One region of the Paenibacillus rhizovicinus genome, then DNA from elsewhere that is predicted to be linked to it. Evidence: a T-box and tRNA genes for the amino acid it is inferred to sense, from the RefSeq annotation. Region 1 holds a T-box; the other regions hold tRNA genes.
What was found. A T-box is a leader RNA that pairs with one kind of tRNA and senses whether it is charged. The one in region 1 lies ahead of argS (arginine--tRNA ligase), so its partner is inferred to be a tRNA-Arg.
Positions count from the first base shown of each region.

Region 2: it encodes a tRNA-Arg, which carries the amino acid that the T-box ahead of argS (arginine--tRNA ligase) is inferred to sense. The anticodon was not compared.
Region 3: it encodes a tRNA-Arg, which carries the amino acid that the T-box ahead of argS (arginine--tRNA ligase) is inferred to sense. The anticodon was not compared.

Region 1 covers NZ_CP048286.1:6,994,449-7,000,953, forward strand. The annotation lists gene GZH47_RS31130 (methylmalonyl-CoA mutase family protein) at 1-884, shown strand, start outside; gene GZH47_RS31135 (cob(I)yrinic acid a,c-diamide adenosyltransferase) at 905-1,462, shown strand; gene GZH47_RS31140 (NUDIX hydrolase) at 1,697-2,314, shown strand; T-box leader at 2,366-2,589, shown strand; gene argS (arginine--tRNA ligase) at 2,655-4,373, shown strand; gene GZH47_RS31150 (DNA glycosylase AlkZ-like family protein) at 4,448-5,545, shown strand; gene spoVB (stage V sporulation protein B) at 5,559-6,505, opposite strand, start outside.
Region 2 covers NZ_CP048286.1:6,120,585-6,127,089, reverse strand. The annotation lists gene clpP (ATP-dependent Clp endopeptidase proteolytic subunit ClpP) at 1-435, opposite strand, end outside; gene tig (trigger factor) at 717-2,018, opposite strand; gene GZH47_RS27320 (hypothetical protein) at 2,110-3,141, opposite strand; tRNA gene GZH47_RS27315 (tRNA-Arg) at 3,287-3,363, shown strand; gene GZH47_RS27310 (LytTR family transcriptional regulator DNA-binding domain-containing protein) at 3,527-3,928, opposite strand; gene GZH47_RS27305 (AgrD family cyclic lactone autoinducer peptide) at 3,938-4,060, opposite strand; gene GZH47_RS27300 (accessory gene regulator B family protein) at 4,057-4,548, opposite strand; gene GZH47_RS27295 (hypothetical protein) at 4,574-5,035, opposite strand; gene GZH47_RS27290 (SDR family oxidoreductase) at 5,774-6,505, shown strand, end outside.
Region 3 covers NZ_CP048286.1:3,303,135-3,309,639, forward strand. The annotation lists gene GZH47_RS14710 (phosphoglycerate kinase) at 1-349, opposite strand, end outside; gene gap (type I glyceraldehyde-3-phosphate dehydrogenase) at 818-1,822, opposite strand; gene GZH47_RS14720 (sugar-binding transcriptional regulator) at 1,950-2,987, opposite strand; tRNA gene GZH47_RS14725 (tRNA-Arg) at 3,232-3,306, shown strand; gene clpP (ATP-dependent Clp endopeptidase proteolytic subunit ClpP) at 3,630-4,211, shown strand; gene sda (sporulation histidine kinase inhibitor Sda) at 4,468-4,785, shown strand; gene GZH47_RS14740 (SIMPL domain-containing protein) at 4,947-5,720, opposite strand; gene GZH47_RS14745 (HPr family phosphocarrier protein) at 5,899-6,168, opposite strand; gene whiA (DNA-binding protein WhiA) at 6,269-6,505, opposite strand, start outside.

The sequences.
Region 1 (6,505 bases):
TCACCTACGTCGAATATTACCTGTCCCGCGGGATGCGAATCGACGAATTCGCGCCGAATCTATCGTTCTTCTTCAGTAACGGACTCGATCCGGAATACAGCGTCATGGGTCGCGTCGCCCGGCGCATCTGGTCCACGGTCATGAAGCATAAGTACGGCGCCAATGAACGCAGCCAGAAGCTCAAATACCATATTCAGACGTCCGGCCGCTCGCTGCATGCGCAGGAGATGGATTTCAACGACATTCGCACGACGCTGCAGGCGCTGATGGCAATCTACGACAACTGCAATTCCCTGCATACGAATGCCTACGACGAGGCCGTGACGACGCCGACCGAAAGCTCCGTGCGCCGGGCGATGGCCATTCAGCTGATTATCAGCCGCGAGCTGGGCATGGCCAAGAACGAGAACCCGCTCCAAGGCTCTTTTATCATCGAAGAGCTTACCGACCTCATGGAAGAAGCGGTGCTGCTGGAATTTCAGCGCCTGCATGATCGCGGCGGAGTGCTGGGAGCGATGGAAACGGGATACCAGCGGGGCAAAATCCAAGATGAATCGCTGCATTACGAGCATTTGAAGCATAGCGGCGAGCTGCCGATCATCGGGGTGAATACGTTCGTCGACCGGAACCCGAGCGAGCATCGTTACGATATCGAGCTGGCCCGTTCGACGGAAGAGGAGAAGCAGGAGCAAATTCGCCATTTGTCGGCGTTCCGGCTGAAGCATCAGGATCAGAGTCGGACTGCGCTCGATCACTTGAAGCAGGTTGCCCGGCAGAACGGCAATTTGTTCGAAGCGTTAATGGAAGTCGTGAAATCGGCGTCGCTCGGACAAATCACGAGCGCTCTATACGAGGTCGGCGGACAATACCGACGGAACATGTAGCGCGGACGAGGAGGATTTCCATGAAAATCTATACGCGAACGGGAGACAAAGGCCAAACGAGCTTGGTGCACGGAAAGAGAGTCTCGAAGAATTCATCAAGGGTGAATGCTTACGGTACGTGCGATGAAGCCAATTCGATGATCGGTTTGGCGCTTGCTTCGCTCGGGCAGGGCGAAGAATGGGCAGCGTTTCGGCAGGCGATGCATGTCGTGCAGACGAAGCTGTTCCATGTCGGTGCGGAATTGGCGACTCCGACCAGACTGAAGGTCGCATGGCCGATCACGGAAGCCGACGTCGGTTTCTTGGAAGAGCAAATCGATGAGATGGAGGCGAGCCTGCCCCCGTTATCTAACTTCATATTGCCGGGCGGCCATCTATGCGGCGCTTCGCTTCACGCGGCAAGGACGATCGTCCGCCGGGCGGAGCGGATGGCCGTCGAGGTGTGGAAGGAGGAAGACATCAGCCCGGTCGTGCTGACGTATTTGAACCGGCTCTCCGATCTGCTGTTCGTCGCGGCCCGTTACGTTAATCTTCGGGAAGGGGCAGTAGAGACGGGACTGCATCAGGATGACGTTTAATAGCATTAATTAAAGGAACAGGCTGCTGGAGCCTATCAATCCGGCGGCCTGTTTATCTGCGTTTGCGATGAAGTCACATCCTTCCATCCGCAAGGAACTTTACTCCATTTATATTCCGCGCAGTTGTGCTAGACTGAACTCAACGCCGAATGAATGGAGGGCCGGAAACTCGCGCCTCTACTAATCTCTCAACCGAACCCAAAATCCGTCAGCATACTCGAAAGGATGAATCCGATGCAACTGAAATGGCTCGAATGGGCGAAACAGATTCAAGCGATCAGCCAAGCGGGACTGGCCTATTCCAAAGACATCTACGACCTCGAACGATTCGAACAATTAAGGTCATTAAGCATCGAAATCATGCAGCAATATACGGAGGTCGAGGAATCCCAGATCAGAACGCTGTTTGCCGGCGAAACCGGTTATCAGACGCCGAAGGTGGACGTTCGCGGCGTGATCTTCGATGAAGATCGGATTCTGCTCGTTCGCGAACGACTGGATGGCGCTTGGGCGCTGCCGGGCGGATGGGCGGATATCGGGCTTTCGGCCAAGGAAGTGGTCGTCAAGGAAGTGAAGGAGGAAGCGGGATTGGAAGTCATGCCGCTCCGACTGCTCGGGATTCTCGACAAGAAGTTCCATGCGCATCCGCCTTCCCCGTTCCACGTGTACAAAATCTTTATTCGATGCGAGGTGCTCGGCGGTCAAGCGGAGGCCGGCATGGAAACGACGGCTGTCGGCTACTTCGCGGAAGACGAATTGCCTCCGTTATCGACGGAACGCAATACGGCGGAACAAATCAAAGCGCTCTTCGACATGAAGAACAACCCTGGACATGAAATCCTGTTCGATTAGACCTTGCGCCGGCAACTCGCGTATGATACAGTAACTCTCAAGAAAATAGTGGAAACGTTAATGAACGGGACAGTACGCGATGCAGCGCAGTCTTAGCGAGCCGGGTTGGTGGAAGCCGGTACGCGCGCATGGCGGAATCGGACCCGGGAAATGGTTTGCCGAACCAGCGCATTCGTAGGCAGATCCGGTCGCTGACCGTTATCAGTATGAGTGGTCAGGCGCATCGCCGGGCACTTAGAGTGGCACCGCGGGAACCTCAGGCTCTCGTCTCTTAGGAGACGGGAGTCTTTTTGCGTTTGCCGGCCATTCGTCGTCATATCCAAGAAAGGAAGTGGAGCTTATGAGAACATTCAAGACCATCATCGCCGCGGAAGTATCGTCGTTGCTGAACGAGGTTTCCGTGGAGGAGTTGCTTGCGCTGATCGAATATCCGAGCAACAAGGAACAAGGGGATTTGTCGCTGCCTTGCTTCAAATTAAGCAGACAGCTGCGCAAGGCGCCGCAAGCGATTGCCGAAGATTTGAAGAATCGCCTTCAACTAGAGGGCGTGGAGCGTATCGAAGCGAGCGCCGGCTACCTCAATTTCTACTTGAACAAGGCGCATGTGGCGGAATCGGTCGTCGCGGGCATTTTGCAGCAGGGGGAGCTTTACGGCGCGCAGAACATCGGCAGCGGCAAGACAGTCGTGATCGATTACTCGTCTCCCAATATCGCCAAGCCGTTCCACATTGCCCACCTGAGATCGACGGTCATCGGCAACGCGTTATACCGCATCCATGATTTTCTTGGGTACGCCTGCGTCGGGATCAACCATCTCGGCGATTGGGGAACCCAGTTCGGAAAGCTGATTGTCGCATATCGCATGTGGGGCGACGAAGCGGCGATCGAAGAGGACGGCATCGATGAACTGCTGCGTCTGTACGTTAAGTTTCACGATGAGGCGGATAAAGATGCGGGGCTGAACGATGAGGCCCGTGCGTGGTTTGCGAAGATGGAACAAGGCGATGCGGAAGCGTTGTCGCTATGGCAATGGTTCGTTGACATCAGCTTGATTGCATTCAACCGCATCTATGAACTGCTTGGCATTACGTTCGATACTTATACCGGCGAAAGCTTCTATAACGATAAAACGGCACCCGTCGTGGAGGAGCTGAAAGCGAAAGGGCTGCTCGAGGAAGACAGCGGCGCTTGGCTGGTCCGCTTGGATGGCTTCGGCATGTCGCCGGCGCTCATCCTGAAGCAGGACGGGTCGTCGTTGTACCATACGCGCGATATTGCGGCGGCCATGTACAGGAAGACTACGTATGATTTTGACAAAGCGATTTACGTGACGGATTACGCGCAAAATCTGCATTTTCAACAGTGGTTCAAAGTCGTTGAGCTGATGGGCCATGAATGGGCGGGAGATTTGGTCCATGTCGCCTTCGGCCGCGTCAGCCTCGACGGGATGAGCCTCTCCACGCGCAAAGGCAATGTCGTCAAGTTGGATGAGGTCCTGAAGCAATCCATCGCCAAGACGAAAGCCATCATGGAGCAGCGCCATCAGGGGATGGAGCATCTCGACGAGACGGCTAGACAGGTCGGCGTCGGCGCCGTTATTTTCCATGATTTGAGCACGAACAGAATAAAAGATATTGCGTTCTCCTGGGACGAAATGCTGAACTTCGAAGGCGAAACAGGTCCTTACGTGCAATACGCGCATGCGCGCGCATCCAGTATTCTGGCGAAAGCCGGTGCCGCGGCGTCCATGACGAACGAGCAGGCACAGCAACGCGCTGCCCTGCTTATCGATGAGGCGTCGAATCCATTGCTTCAAGAGCTGTCCCTGTTCGGGGAGCGCGTCGAGCTGGCGATGCACAAGCTCGAGCCGTCCATCGTGACCCGCTATCTGATCGACGTCGCGCAAGCGTTCAACCGCTTCTATCACGAATGTCCGATCCTGCTCGACCATGTGCCCGCTCCGCTGCGCGAAGCCCGTCTTGCATTGGTGCGCTGCGTGCAAACCGTCTTGAGGAACGGACTGCGCTTAATCGGTCTCGAGGCGCCGGAGCAAATCTAGCGCAGGGGCGACTGCTGACGAATTCACTGGCCGATACCCGCTAATCCAATTCAGCTTATAGGAGGAACGTACGTATGCTACTACTGACCAAGCAGCAAGTCATCCGCGAGCGAATGCGCATGCAGCGACTGCTCGATCCAGTTTCAATTCATTCAATCGACTCGAGCGATCAGCTGAACGAAGAACAGGAGTTTCTGGAATTGTTTCGTCTGCTGCAGCCTGTATCTCCTGTGCATAACACGAGGCCGGGCGAACCGCCGAAATTAGTGCATCGCGCGTCATTTGCCGGCGAAGCGTTCGCCGGCAAGCTGAGGGAGAAGAATGCCGTCGTCAAAGGAAGATTTTGCGGCGGGCGGATCGGCTACGTGTTTCAAGAAGATTTGGCGCGGTACGCTACGGCCTTTCGTAAGCCGCCCAAGCGAATGGCGCCGATCCACGAAGAGGTCATCCGGCTGCTCCGTCATTCGGGCGGCTTATCGAAAGAGCAGCTGAAGCTGGAATTGAACGACTATCCCGCAGCGGAAATTTCGAAGGCGCTGCAGACGCTGCAGGAAGCCTTTCTCGTCTGTGAGCATCAGCCGGATACGGACTGGGACACGGGCTGGTTTCTGTTTGAGACCGAGTGGTTCGAACTCAGCGCCGACGAGATCCGCACCCATCAAGCGATTGCCGAGGTAATCCATACCTTTGTCCGCGCCATGGCGTTCGCGACGGCGGCGAACATGAGAAGCTGGTCGCAGCTGCCCGTCAAGTCGATCCAACGGGGGATCGACGATTTACTGAAAGCCGGCAAAATCATTGCGGCCGAGACCGCCGATCTCGGACCGGGATTCGTATGTGCGGACGATAGCGAACGATTGCAAGCATGCGAGGCGCTGCCATCATGCGCGTTCATGCTCGACAAGTCGGATTTTCTGGTGCGCGCCCATGCGGACGAGCTCTCGAACAGGTACAAAGGGTATGAAGTGCTGCAGTATCTGCTTATTGACGGTGAATTTCAAGGCGCTGTACTCGGGCATTGGCGCATCGGACCTTACGATATCGACGATATCGTGCTCGAGCTGCCTTCCGATCAGGCTGAGCTCAGGAAGAATGAAATCATGGCCGCGGTTCGCATGGTCTATTCGCCCGAGCGCCACTCTATTCTCCGCTATCAAGGCAGAGACGTCTGACGGCCGATTTCATCTACCAGCGGATTCCGATCGTGCGGCGCGTGCTCTTCCAATTCCATGTATCCGTCAATAGGAGCGCAGCGAAGTACAGCAGCAGCGCGCCGACGATGGATCCGATGACGCTCCATAGCATCGGCAATCCCTCGGAAGCGGATAAGAAATCCATGATCAGCTTCCCGCATAAGGCCATGAAGGACATGCAGACGCCAACCTTGATATACGGCTGGATATTGACATAGATGCCGATCGAGCCGGAAATCGAGAAAAAGTTCAGCAGCGTTTGCATGATAATCCCGATCCCGATGCCGAACGCAACGCCGACGATGCCGAATTGACTGCCGAACACGAAGATCGAAATCGCTTTGAACGCCGTGGCGATGACATAATTCCACAGCGTCGCGTTCGCGCGTCCGAGTCCGAGCAGAATCGCATGGAGCGGGGCGTCGAAATAATGGAGGAAGAAGATCGGCGCCAGGATCTTGAGCAGCATGCCCGCTTCCGGCGAACCGTAGATGAGCGTCGTAAGCGGCGTCGCCCATACGAATAGAATCACGGTCGCCGGCGCGCCGACCAGCAATCCGAGCCGCAGCGCCTGATTCATCCGCTCGTGCATCAGCAGGCCGTTCTTGTTCGCCGATGCCTCGCCGATAGCCGGGACGAGCGCCGTGGACAGCGACTGCGTAATGAAGCTCGGCATGAACAGCAGCGGAAACGCATAGCCGGCCAGCAAGCCGAACTGCTTCGTAGCCAGCGCGGTGCTTATGCCGGCAAGCGCCAGACTGGAGGATATGAGCAAAGGCTGGAAGGCGCCGTATACCGATTGAATGACGCCCGTTCCGGTCGTCGGAAGTCCGATCTTCAGCAGCTCGGAGAGCGTGCCCTTGCCCGACTTCAAGTGACTCGCCCATGTCTCGCCAGCGATCCGGGCTTCGCCTCGGAGCTTATAGCTGGCGACAAGGA
Region 2 (6,505 bases), 870 kb from region 1:
CTTCAAGATCCAGTCTGCATGGATCGCGATATCGGAAGCTTGCCCGCGTACGCCGCCAAGCGGCTGATGGATCATGACTTCGCTGTTCGGCAGCGCGAAACGCTTGCCTTTGGCACCTGCCGTAAGCAGCAGGGAACCCATGCTTGCAGCCAAACCGACGCAAATCGTGGAAACGTCCGGCTTAATGAACTGCATCGTATCAAAAATACCCATTCCTGCAGTTACGGAACCGCCCGGTGAGTTAATGTACAGATGAATGTCTTTCTCCGGATCATCGGCGGCTAGGAAAAGCAGCTGAGCGATGACGGCATTAGCAACATCGTCGTCGATCGCACTTCCTAGAAAAATTATCCGATCCTTCAAAAGACGGGAGTAGATATCGTAAGAACGCTCTCCCCGATTCGTTTGCTCAACGACCATAGGTACCAGATTCATGCGACCAACCTTCTTTCGTTATCGACTTGTAAATCACAACTTATTCTAACATGTTCCGAATGCAATGTCATTTTTCTGAATACTACATTATACGATACGGGTATTGACATATGTACGCGTTTGCTTCTTCATCGTGCAAGAAAAACTGGAAACCGCCGTTTTCGCAACGACGCAGGACGTATGCCCCAACTCCCCAGACCCCGAATAAACACGATGAGGATAAAATAAGGCACGTGATTCACGTGCCTTATCCATAGATTCATTTTAATTAAGTTTAACGATTAAGCAACAACGGAAACTTCTTTGCTGTTGTCAAGAAGGAACTTGATTGTTTTACGAAGCACGAGGTCTTCCTTGATGTTGTCAAGGTTGCCGTTGCTTTCGAAAATCGTGCGAAGCTCTTCAGCGGAACGGCTGTATTGTTTGGACAGGTTCTCGAGCTCTTCGTTCAGATCCTCGTCGTTCACGACAATGCCTTCGTTCTTCGCGATTTGCTCAAGAACAAGGTTGTTGCGAACGCGCTTCTCGGCATCCCCGCGCATTTGACCGCGAAGCGCCGCTTCGTCTTGGCCGGAGAATTGGAAGTACAGTTCAAGGTTCATGCCTTGCATTTTCAGACGGTTCTCGAAATCGCGCAGCATGAACGAAGTTTCGGAATCGATCATGGCTTCCGGAATATCGATGACAGCCGCTTCAGCAGCTTTCTCAACTACAGCCGCTTCGCGAGCGGATTCGTTTTCTTTCGATTTGCGGTCAGCCAATTTCGATTTCAGGTCCTGCTTGTACTCTTCGAGCGTATCGAATTCGCTAACGTCTTTCGCGAACTCGTCGTCAAGCGCCGGAAGGTTTTTGCGTTTGATTTCATGCAGCTTCACTTTGAACACGGCAAGTTTGCCTGCCAGGTGCTCGGCATGGTAAGTCTCAGGGAATGTAACTTCGATGTCTTTGAAGTCGCCTGTTGCCATGCCAACGACTTGCTCTTCGAAGCCCGGGATGAACGAACCGGAACCGAGTTCCAGGGAATGACGCTCGCTCTTGCCGCCTTCGAACGCTTCGCCGTCTACGTAGCCGTCGAAATCGATGACAGTGATGTCGCCGCTTTCTGCCGCGCCTTCTTCAAGGACAGTCAGTTCAGCATGGCGCTGTTGCAGGCGGTTAAGCTCAGCCGCAACTTCTTCATCCGTAACTTCTGCGTCCGCGGAAGGTACTTCAAGGCCTTTGTATTCGCCAAGCTCAACTTCCGGTTTAACCGTTACTTTAGCCGTGTATTTGCACACTTGGCCTTTAGCGAATTGTTGAACGTCGATTTCCGGACGGTCGACAGGGAATACGCCAGTCTCTTGCAGCGCTGCCGAGTAGGAATCAGGAAGCAGGATGTCGATTGCGTCTTGGTACAGGCTTTCGATGCCGAAACGAGCTTCGAAAATGCTCCGCGGTACTTTGCCTTTACGGAATCCTGGAACGTTTACTTTCTGAACGACCTTCTTGAATGCTTTGTCGATTGCCTCGTTTACTTGTCCAGCTTCAACCTCAACGCTGATCGAGACAAGATTCTTGTCTATTTTTTCCCAAGTTGCTGTCATGTTATGCTTTCCCCTCCAAATTAAATAACGCTTCTGCGTCAGATCTTACCCGTAATAAACCATTCTATTATACTCAACTTTCGGCCGAATATCAAGACTTGCCCCCGTTATCCTCTAATCGAAATTGCACGATTTGCCGAAGCGAGCGGCAGGCCTGCTCATATCGGAAGCGCAGGGCATCCGTAATCCCGTATGTTTCGCGGATATCGTCGTCATTCACGCGGCCGTAAAGCGATAGTTCCAGCACTTGATGGAGCGCCCCGGAATAGCAGTCGACCGTCTCGTCGTCGTCGTTCTGCAGCCTGAAATACGCCGTAGTGCCATAAATGCACTGCAAACATTCTTTCCATAACTCCCGTGCAAAATGCGGCAGGGACGCTTCGATCACCTCCGTCACGGACTCAACCCGTTCCACGACTTTCGCTACCACCGGCGGAAATTCTTCCATGGACAGAGGCGTCGCCTCGACTTCAAGCTCGACTAGCTCGCCAAGCCGTTCCAGCTCGACCGTCCCGGTTACGCCCCGCTTCTTCAAGCATTGGAGCGCTTTGAATTGCAGTTCGGGATGCAGGTCTTTGCCCGTCAGCCATGAGAGGATCACTTCATCGACGCCAGGATGCGTCAAATAAGCCGCTCGCTCCAGCGCCAGCAGCTGCTGGTCCGCGACGGGATGATGCTGCATGATATACAGCACCTGCTGAACATAGTCCTCATCGTATTCTGCAGGGTTAAGAGCCTGTTCGCGCAGCGAATCTTCGTTCTCGTCTTCTATGTAGGGGGCGGATGCGTGTTCTCTTCCCGCGTTATCGGAAGAAGGAAAGGCAACATCGAGCCACGTCAATAAATTGCTCCATTCCTCGTAATGCCGCTTTTCTTCACCTTGGCAATGAAGCAGAAACCGTAACAGTTCCTTCGCTTCCCCGTATTGCTCCGATTCCAGCAGCCTCGTTAATTGATTTTGATATTGATCGAGCATGCTGGGGAATAAATAAACGTTCTCTCTATTGTCATCATGAGATGAATTGGACGTCGTAATAGAATCACCGCCTTGTTTGCCGCACCGCTCTTCGGCCTGTTGTTCGGATAGAGTACGATTATAACACTCCCTGCCGTTCATTTCCATTTTGGCCGAAGCTGTTTTTTTTGAAACGTCCCTGCCGCTATTTTGATAGATTTCGGGCAGGCCACGCTGTCCCCGTTAATAAAAATAAAAAAATGCATTTAATGGGTTGCATTATCGAAAATCCCATGATATGATATTTCCTGTTGTCCCAGTAGCTCAGTTGGATAGAGCACACGCCTTCTAAGCGTGTTGTCGGGGGTTCGAATCCCTCCTGGGACGCCATTTTTCCAGACATTCATTTATTGAAGCCATAAAGCTCCGAATTCCTTGTATATCGAGGATTCGGGGCTTTTTTTGTTTTGCCGGCCGTTTCCACAAACGAATGGAATCCCAATGAATTAGCTAGAAAAAACGGACAAATAAAAAAGCTTTCCGTGAGGAAAGCTCATGGCCAGATCTTAATTGCCTTTAACTTGGTCTGATTGTTTCCGTCTGCACTTGCCGTTCGAACGCCTGCAACAACATCGGCCCGAGATAAAGAAACCGGAGCGCTAGGCGCCACTTTATCGACCGGTTCTGGATCAAAGAACAATCGCAGCCGTTGCTCGTCATAGAATTCCACGTTGTCCATATTCACCACATAGCAGCGGTCGGACTTCGCGAAATTCTCCGAAAGCAACACGCGTTCATGTTCTTCAAACGTTGAAGGCGGATTCAAAATCGTACCATCCCTAAGCTGGTAATTAATCTGACCATTGTAGGAATTCATGAAGAGAATTTCCTTGCTGTCTACACTAACGATCTCGAAGTCCTTCTTGCTGTGGCGTTTTACAAGCAGTAATTGCATGCTCTACACCTACTTTCTGAGCTCGGCCGGAATCTGCGGCTTATGAAAAATAAGATAAGAGCCAGTTAATACGAACATAGCCGCAACACCAGTCAAAGCTAGTCCAAGAAAACGATAGGCTGCTTTTTTCATTGTTCTTCACCTCCTTCTTTGAATAAGAGAAGTACGGATTGAACCGCAAACACGACGGTCATGATTTCAGAACTAAAAATAAAATTAGTAGCGACCAAGGCCGCGGCAAGCACTTTAAGCAAAGGATAATACCGTTTAGGGATCGTCGCGTATTTGTCATAGTTCGCTGGAGCAAAGATAAGCATCATGATGACCGAAAAGCCCGTGAGGTAAGGGATTGAGGCGGAATGAACCGGAACATGGGGGATTGCCGCCACGACGAACGTGGAAGCGGCTACGCACCATAGGCTGGATTTCAAATGATAGCCGCCTGATATATACCTGATGACAACTAGGACAAGCAGCCCATATAACGTATGAAGGAACTCCCCGGTAATGGCGCCGATGATCAAGCCTGCGAATGCAGCGGAAAACGTGTTGGTCAGGATCTCGAACGCATAAGTAATCACCGGAACCGAAGGTGCGTTTTCGACGCCAATCGCGACCATTCGCTTATGCAAGGCGAGTGCGAGTCTATTGAGCATCCTCTATATCCTTTCGACGGCTGAAATAGATAAAAAACGGAATCGATAATAGGAAAATTGTCCCTGCTACTACTATATATGCTTCTAAATTTCCGCGCAAGGCAACTCCTGAAATTAATGCGATAATCAGACTCGAAGCGATGATCGCAAATAACGTCGCATTATTCTTATTCATTTCGACAAACACGCGATGAGACGCCGGGACATAGTCAAATCCGACGTTCTTGATGACGATCCAGCGGCTCAATCCAATGACGATCGTCGCAGACAAAATTTGCGTCGCGGTCACCAGCACCGGACTGTCGGCGATCGCTTTGAAAGGCGTGCCGGTCAAGTAGAGCAGACCGATCGTCCCGACCTGGATGGCAAAGGGGACAATGAATCCCGCGCCGTTCATTATAAAAGAATAATAGAGCGGAACTCTAAACAGCGCCCAAAGCGCGATAATCATGAATAAAATTTGGATATACGACGATACGTCGACGATTTCGGGAAACTTCCGAATGATATAGGATACCTGGCAAAGAATAAAAGCAAGAATGATAATGCGAATGATTCGATCTTTCCTGATTTCGAATCGAAAAAGCGAGAACATAAAGATGAAAATGGATAAATATTCGCATTCCGATCCGGCTATAAACAAGATGTAATTCATGTACCAGAACCCCTCCGATGTCGCTTGCTCTCATCATGTACCCAATTATTATCTATCTCTGTATGGTCCACATGGGTTTGCCGCCCAACGGATCAGTGCGATTTGCTTGAGGGAACGTACCTTAAATCGGCAGGTTTCGAGAAGCACGACAAAAAAACCAACGGCATGCCTAGCGAATACCAAGACTTTCGCCATCCGGCCGGCGTTTAACCATACTTCTTCCCTACTCTCTATTTCTGCTAAAATCTGCGTGTCCTATAACCAAAGATAATCGAAAATAGTTGACATGTAAACCGAGCATTCTAAGAACAAAAATGATTATTTTAACAAGCAGCAAAAAACGAAACCGGTGCATTTCAATAGGCACAAGGTCGTCATCGTACGGGACTAAAAGATCGTTTGCGTTTACAGCATCGCAACAACGTTTAAATTAACAATGATTACCGCAAAATAATAGCGCGAATGGTGCACGAAACTCGTTTTCTGCACGTGCAAACGATTCAAACTATTCATCTTGAAGGAGTGAGCTTGATTATGGGCAAGCAGCAAAGCAATCGACCGTCTTCGTTCCCCCCTCAGCACCAGGATCGCCAGCCCGGCTTGGAAAGCGACATGAATCCAAGGCCGCAGTTCCAATCCGACTCGTATAAGGCGGCAGGCAAGCTGAACGGCAAGGTAGCCGTCATCACTGGCGGAGACAGCGGCATCGGACGAGCCGTCTCCCTCCTATTCGCCAAAGAAGGGGCGGACGTGGCCATCATGTACCTGGACGAGCACGACGATGCAGGAGAGATCAAAAGCCTGATCGAAGGACTCGGCCGAAAATGTTTGACCATAGCCGGCGATATCGGCGATCCTGCGTTTTGCACGAGTGCCGTTAAGGAAATCACCGATAAGCTCGGCGGCCTCGACATTGTCGTCAACAACGCGGCGGAGCAGCACCCGCAGGACAAGCTGGAACAAATTACGCCTCAGCAGCTGGAGCGGACGTTCAAGACGAATATTTTCGGCATGTTCTATCTGACGCAAGCGGCAATGCCGCATCTGAAAACGGGCTCGGCCATCGTTAATACGGCGTCGATCACGGCTTATCACGGAAGCCCGACACTACTCGATTACTCGTCCACGAAAGGCGCGATCGTCGCGTTTACCCGCTCGCTTGCCATGAATCTTGCGGAGCAGGGCATCCGGGTCAACGCAGTGGCTCCCGGTCCGATCTGGACGCCGCTCATCCCGTCGACCTTCGACGCCGACAAGGTCGCCAAA
Region 3 (6,505 bases), 3.4 Mb from region 1:
CGTTTTCAAGCAACAGCACGTCGCCGGCGTTCAGCTCGGCCACTTTCGCTTGAACCGCTTCTCCGACCGCTTCGTCGGTTTTAACGACAGGCTTGCCCAGCAGCTCGGACAGACGCTCGCCGGCTTTCGTCAAACGCAATTCTTCCACGACTTGACCGTTAGGACGACCCAGGTGGCTCGCCAAAATCACTTTCGCGCCGTTCTCGATCAGATAATTGATGGTAGGCAGCGTTTCGCGGATACGTTTGTCGTCCGTAATCGCTCCGTTTTCCATCGGCACATTAAAATCCACACGAACAAATACACGTTTGCCTGCCACTTCTACGTCGCGCACACTTTTCTTGTTCATTAGCAGAAATCCTCCCGAGTACCCAAGCCGCCATAAGGCGGAAAAAAGGTCAAAGTATATTTTAAATTCTCCAAGCTATCCATTCCGCAAGCGCGGATCTATATCTATGTGTAGTGATGCCGCAGGCATCATGCTCGTATCATTGTGGTGCCGCAGGCATCATGCCCTGCCGGGTTCCAGCAGGGAACCGCCATACGCCCTTCCAAGCATCAGCGAAGCGCCGATGCGGCCTCTCAGCCTCTCGAACGGCCCAGAAGTCTCTTGACCTGCCAGTTGCACAGGAGCGCCAAAATGGAAGCTTACGCCCCCGCGGAGCCCCGCAGGGCGGAGCAACAAGGGCGTATGGCGGGTCCCCGTAAACCACCGCGAAGGAGCTACCAAGGCAGCTCCTTCGCCAAACATCGGGTGTCCAGAGGGGGACCCTCGGAATCCCCCTTTGCAAGGGGGACTTAGGGGGATGGTCTCCTCTTACAGACCTTTCGACGCGATATATGCAGCCAGATCAACAACGCGGTTCGAGTAGCCCCACTCGTTGTCGTACCAAGAAATCACTTTAACCATGTTGCCTTCAACTACCATGGTCGACAGTGCGTCGATCGTGGAGGAAGCAGGGTCGCCATTGTAGTCGCTCGATACAAGCGGCTCTTCGGAGTAGTTCAAGATGCCTTTAAGCGAAGTGTTAGCAGCATCTTTCAGCGCAGCGTTAACTTCTTCAACCGTAACGTTAACTTTCAGTTCAGCAACCAGGTCAGTTACGGAAACGTTAGGCGTAGGAACGCGCATAGCCATGCCGTTCAATTTGCCTTTCAGCTCAGGCAGTACAAGGGATACTGCTTTTGCAGCGCCTGTCGAAGAAGGAATGATGTTTTCTGCGGCAGCGCGAGCACGGCGCAGGTCTTTATGAGGAACGTCAAGTACGGATTGGTCGTTAGTGTACGAGTGAATCGTAGTCATCATGCCTTTAACGATACCGAATTTGTCGTTAAGCACTTTTGCGAATGGAGCCAGGCAGTTCGTTGTGCAAGATGCGTTGGAGATAACTGTGTGAGCAGCTGCATCGTATTTGTCTTCGTTAACGCCCATTACGATCGTGATGTCTTCGTTGGAAGCTGGTGCGGAGATGATTACTTTCTTCGCGCCGCCTTTCAAGTGAAGCTCGGCTTTTTCTTTCGCTGTGAAGATACCTGTGGATTCAACAACGATTTCAGCGCCTACGGATGCCCATGGAAGGTTCTCAGGGTTGCGTTCAGCAAAAACTTTGATTTCGCGGCCGTTCACGATCAGCGCGCCTTCTTTAGCTTCAACCGTACCATTCAGTTGACCATGAGTCGTGTCGTACTTAAGCAGGTGAGCCAGTGTGTTAGTGTCTGTCAAATCGTTAACAGCCACGATTTCAACATTCGGGTTGTTCAATGCTGCACGGAACACGTTACGACCGATACGACCAAATCCGTTAATACCAACTTTTACCATTTTTGTTTCCTCCTAGGCATAATTTCATTTATTTCAAGACGTAGATCGCGGACAGCCGGCGGGCCGCCTTCGACTCGTCATGATAACAATTCTGTTCTTACTGTTCTAAGTGTTCGTAGTCTCGCAATCAATCCGGGTTATTATCAATGATCGCCGCGATTTCAAGCGCAGCAGACTCATCCGTTACCAGTACGTCATCATGACCGAAACGCATGACGGCGGCAATGGCTTCGCCTTTGCTCCTTCCGCCCGCGATCGCGATGACGACCTCGGTATCCATAATGTCTTCCAGCCGCAAGCCTGCGGTGAGCATCTTATGGACAACGGCTCCGTTCCGGTCGAAATAATACCCGAACGACTCGGCTAGCGCCCCTTCGGCTTCCATGGCATTCACGACGGAATCGTCCACGCGTCTGCGCCGGGCCATTACCATAGCGTCCCCGATGCCATGAATGACGATGCGGGCTTTGCGAATCACTTCGACGATTTCGCGCACGTTCGGCTCCTGCATCAGGGAGGTATAAGCTTCTTCACCTAAATGATCAGGCACATGAAGCATCCGGTATTGCGCACCCGTCCGTTTCGCCATAGTGGAGGCAATCGTGTTGGCCTGGTAATCCAAGCTTTCTCCTAATCCCCCTCGAGCCGGAACGAACCAGTTCCCTCTGAGCGGGGTCTGAGATGTCAGTTGGTTCGCCACTTGGGCAAGCGTCGTTCCGCCTGTGACGGCGACGACATCGTTGTTGCCCATGGCCTTCCGAAGCACGGAGCAGCCGGCTTTGCCAAGCTCGCGCCTTGTGACAGGCGATTCATCCGAATCTCCCGGTACGATGACCACTTGCTGCAAGCCGAAATGCCTGCGGATTTTCTCTTCCAGCTCGGATAAGCCGAACATGGCTTTGTAGAACGGCTCCATCTCTTCGAGCAAGCGTCTTCCCGCTTCACTGATTCGCATGCCCGCGGCATCGATGATCAGCAGCTCCTGCGCCTTCAGGAAATCCGTTTCCGCTCGGAGTACGCGCTCCGTCATCTCCAGCGATGCGGCAAGAGAACGGCGGCCGATCATATCCGAGAGCATGACCTGGCGGAGGATTAGATACCTTTTGCGCATGACGACAAGCAAATCCGGCAGAAGCTGTTGTTGCATGGCGATAAGAGCGTGCATTATTCAACATCCACTCCTGTTGCAGAAGAGCTGGGTCAATTCGTTGGGACGAAAACGCTAGGGACGTAAATCGTCCCGCCTGATCGTTTTAAGTCCCACCACTATTGTAACCCATTCGATGGAAGGGAGCAAGGTCGGTTTGCTGAATGAAACCGATTACCGACACGATTTACACAAAATTATTTCTCAACCCATGCTTGCTTTTCTAATCGTTATCCTCTATAATCATATTTGCTGTCACAATGCGCCCGTGGTCCAATGGATATGACGTAGGCCTCCGGAGCCTGAGATCGAGGTTCAATTCCTCGCGGGCGCGCCATTAACTTCTATGCATGCTTCAACTACATACAGAGCAAGGGTCTTCCGATTATCGGGAGGCCCTTTTTTCATGCCTCTCTGCTCCCGCCACCTCAACAAGCATCTCCAAATCCGACCCAACGTAACCTTCCGGCCGCACAGGTTTATCGAGCTTCCTCTGCCAGCATGACCGCATTGTATCGCCCATGAGATTCAGGTACTGCGGGCCTTTGCCTGATAATTTGACCTTCTTTGACTTTTGTTTATTTTTCCGCTATGATGGGTTTACACGTTTCACCATCATAACAACCATTACCTTTTTAGGAGGGAATTAAAATGGAATCGATGAATTTCGTACCAATGGTTATCGAGCAGAGCAATCGCGGAGAGCGTGCTTACGACATTTACTCCCGTTTGCTGAAGGATCGCATTGTATTCCTTGGCACGCCCGTCAACGACATGGTCGCCAACTCCATTATCGCGCAGCTGTTGTTCCTTGCGGCCGACGATCCCGACAAAGATATCTCACTCTACATTAACAGTCCTGGCGGTTCGGTCTCGGCAGGTCTCGCTATATTCGATACGATGAATTTCATCAAGCCCGAAGTCTCGACGATCTGCGTCGGTATGGCCGCTTCCATGGGGGCTTTCCTTCTGGCCGCAGGCGCCAAAGGCAAACGTTATGCCCTGCCTAACAGCGAGGTAATGATCCATCAGCCGCTCGGCGGCGCGCAAGGCCAAGCCAGCGACATCGAAATTCGCGCGAAGCACATTCTCAAAACGCGCGATACGCTGAATCGCATTCTTGTAGAGCGCACCGGCCAATCGCTTGAGAAAATCGAGCGCGACACCGACCGCGACTACTTCATGTCCGCAGCGGAAGCCGCAGCCTACGGTCTCGTCGACAAAGTCATCGAGAAGCTGTAAGAACGGTTCTACTCGCAAGCAAAGAGCGTTAATCCTTCCTGGATTAACGCTCTTTTATTTTTGTCGGCGGAACCGGAGTTTCAATTAACATACATTCGACGTTTTGTCAACTATCATTCAACCCGCCGAATGCTTAGGGACGCTACTCTCGAACCATGTTAATATGTACTAAATGATTCCATATCCACCTCGAGTTAGGTTCTCGTATTTGTAAATATATGTTGTTTTGAAATCTATAAAACGGAGTTGCACACGCATGAAACTTACGAATCCATTCGCAAGCGTGCGAAATTTCATTCGATCCAACCACACAAGCACTTCCTATACACCTTATGCGCCTGCGTTCGAATCGAATCTCCAACACGCTTCCACGCATGAACCCGATACCCACAACTTGTTTTTGCCGATGCAGGACAGGTCGTTGTTGCTGCGTCCGCTCAGCGATACTCACTTGATGGAAGTTTATCAAGAAGCGAAGGCCATGCAGCTGTCCGAAGAATTTATCGCCTTGATCGAACATGCCATCGAGCAGCGCGGATTGAGCATCGACGATGAACGCCAATCACTAGCCTAGACCGACTCAGACGCCATCATAAGCATTACGCATAATCAGAGATAGACCGCGCCGTTCGCAAACGGCGCGGTCTATTCTTTCTCTGGCGCTCTTCACCATACAGTGCTCTGTAAGAAAAGGCAGACCCATCTCCTGACCGGAGACTGGTCTGCCTTTATTAATTACTGCATTTCATAGACGACTGTAATATCGGTCGAGATGGTGATTTCTCCGGCTTGGATGGCTGTGCTTGCCGGGGCAGCTGCGTCACTCGCCGCTGCGGACATTTCGTTCTTGTTGTAGAAAATCGGTCCGCTGTTTGCGTCGTTTTGCGTGATAGCCGTCACTTCTTTGACTTGTTTGCCCGCTGCTTTGGCCAGCGTATCTGCTTTCGCTTTGGCATTCGCCATCGCTTTATCCAGCGCCTGCAGCTCGTATTGATCCTGTTTCTCTGTATCGAACTGTACGCCGTCTACGCGATTGGCACCCGAAGCCGACAAATCATCCAGCAGCTTGCCGATGCCATCCAGGTTGCGGGTCGTGACTTGAATGTTGTGAACGGCCAAGTAGCCCTTAATCTTACTCGTGCCGTCCTTGCTGTTGTATTCATATTCCGGCTGCACGGAGAAGCCCGTCGTCTTTACATCCTTCGCCGCCGTTTTGTACGTGTCATACAGCAGCTTCGTGAGTCCCGCGAATTGTGCCGCATTCTTCGATTGCGCCTCTTTCGCCGTTGCCGCTCTCGCTTCCACCGCTACGTTCAAATACGCCACGTCCGGTGCCGCATCGATTTTGCCGGTACCCGCTACCGTAATCGTGCTTTTCTGTGCGACCGAGGGATTGTCTACCGCATAAACCGGCTTGCTGCCATGTCCGCCTGCTCCAAACATTGCGCCTACGCCTACGGCTAGCGCCAACACGGGTACAAGCGCCCATTTCGGTTTCATCATCATCATTCATCTCGCCCCTTTTTACCAAGAATAGGTGTTGCTTACCTATTAAGACGCGCTCTTGTCCGCCAATGTTGCGTAAACGGCCAAGTTTGTTAATTCCCCTGAAAAAACAGAAAAAACCCCCCTGCGGGAGTTTCCTCGTCACCGAAACGAACAGCCTGAAACGGCTGCTCGATCACAATTATTGATTCTCGAGCTCTTCTTTGCTGACCAGGTTGACTAAAGCGGTTACAGCTTGGTCGGCATCCGAACCTTCCGCGCTAATCGTAACCTCAGTACCTGAACTAATTGCAAGGCTCATAATCCCCATAATCGATTTTGCGTTCACTTTTTTATCGTCTTTCTCTACGAAGACCTCGGAAGAAAACTTATTCGCTTCCTGAACAAAAAGTGCGGCCGGTCTTGCATGAAGACCCGTCTTCAGTCGAACGACAACCGGATGCCTTGTCATGGAAACCTTACCCCCTATACGAAATTCATCCCTTACATACATGCAAACGTCATTTTACTCATTATTATACCACTTTTGCGACTTGTACACTAGCCTTTGCCTATCCGTTCCTTAATTTTTCCGCAAGCTCGTCAATTTTACGCAAGCGATGATTGACGCCCGATTTGCTCACTTTACCTTTGAGCATTTCGCCGACTTCCGTTAAATTCAAATCCGGGTGCATCAGCCTTATATGCGCTACTTCACGGAGCTTCTCGGGCAGCGAACTCAGTCCCACTTCCCGCTCCAGCAGCTTGATATTATCGATCTGGCGGACAGCCGCACCGATCGTCTTATT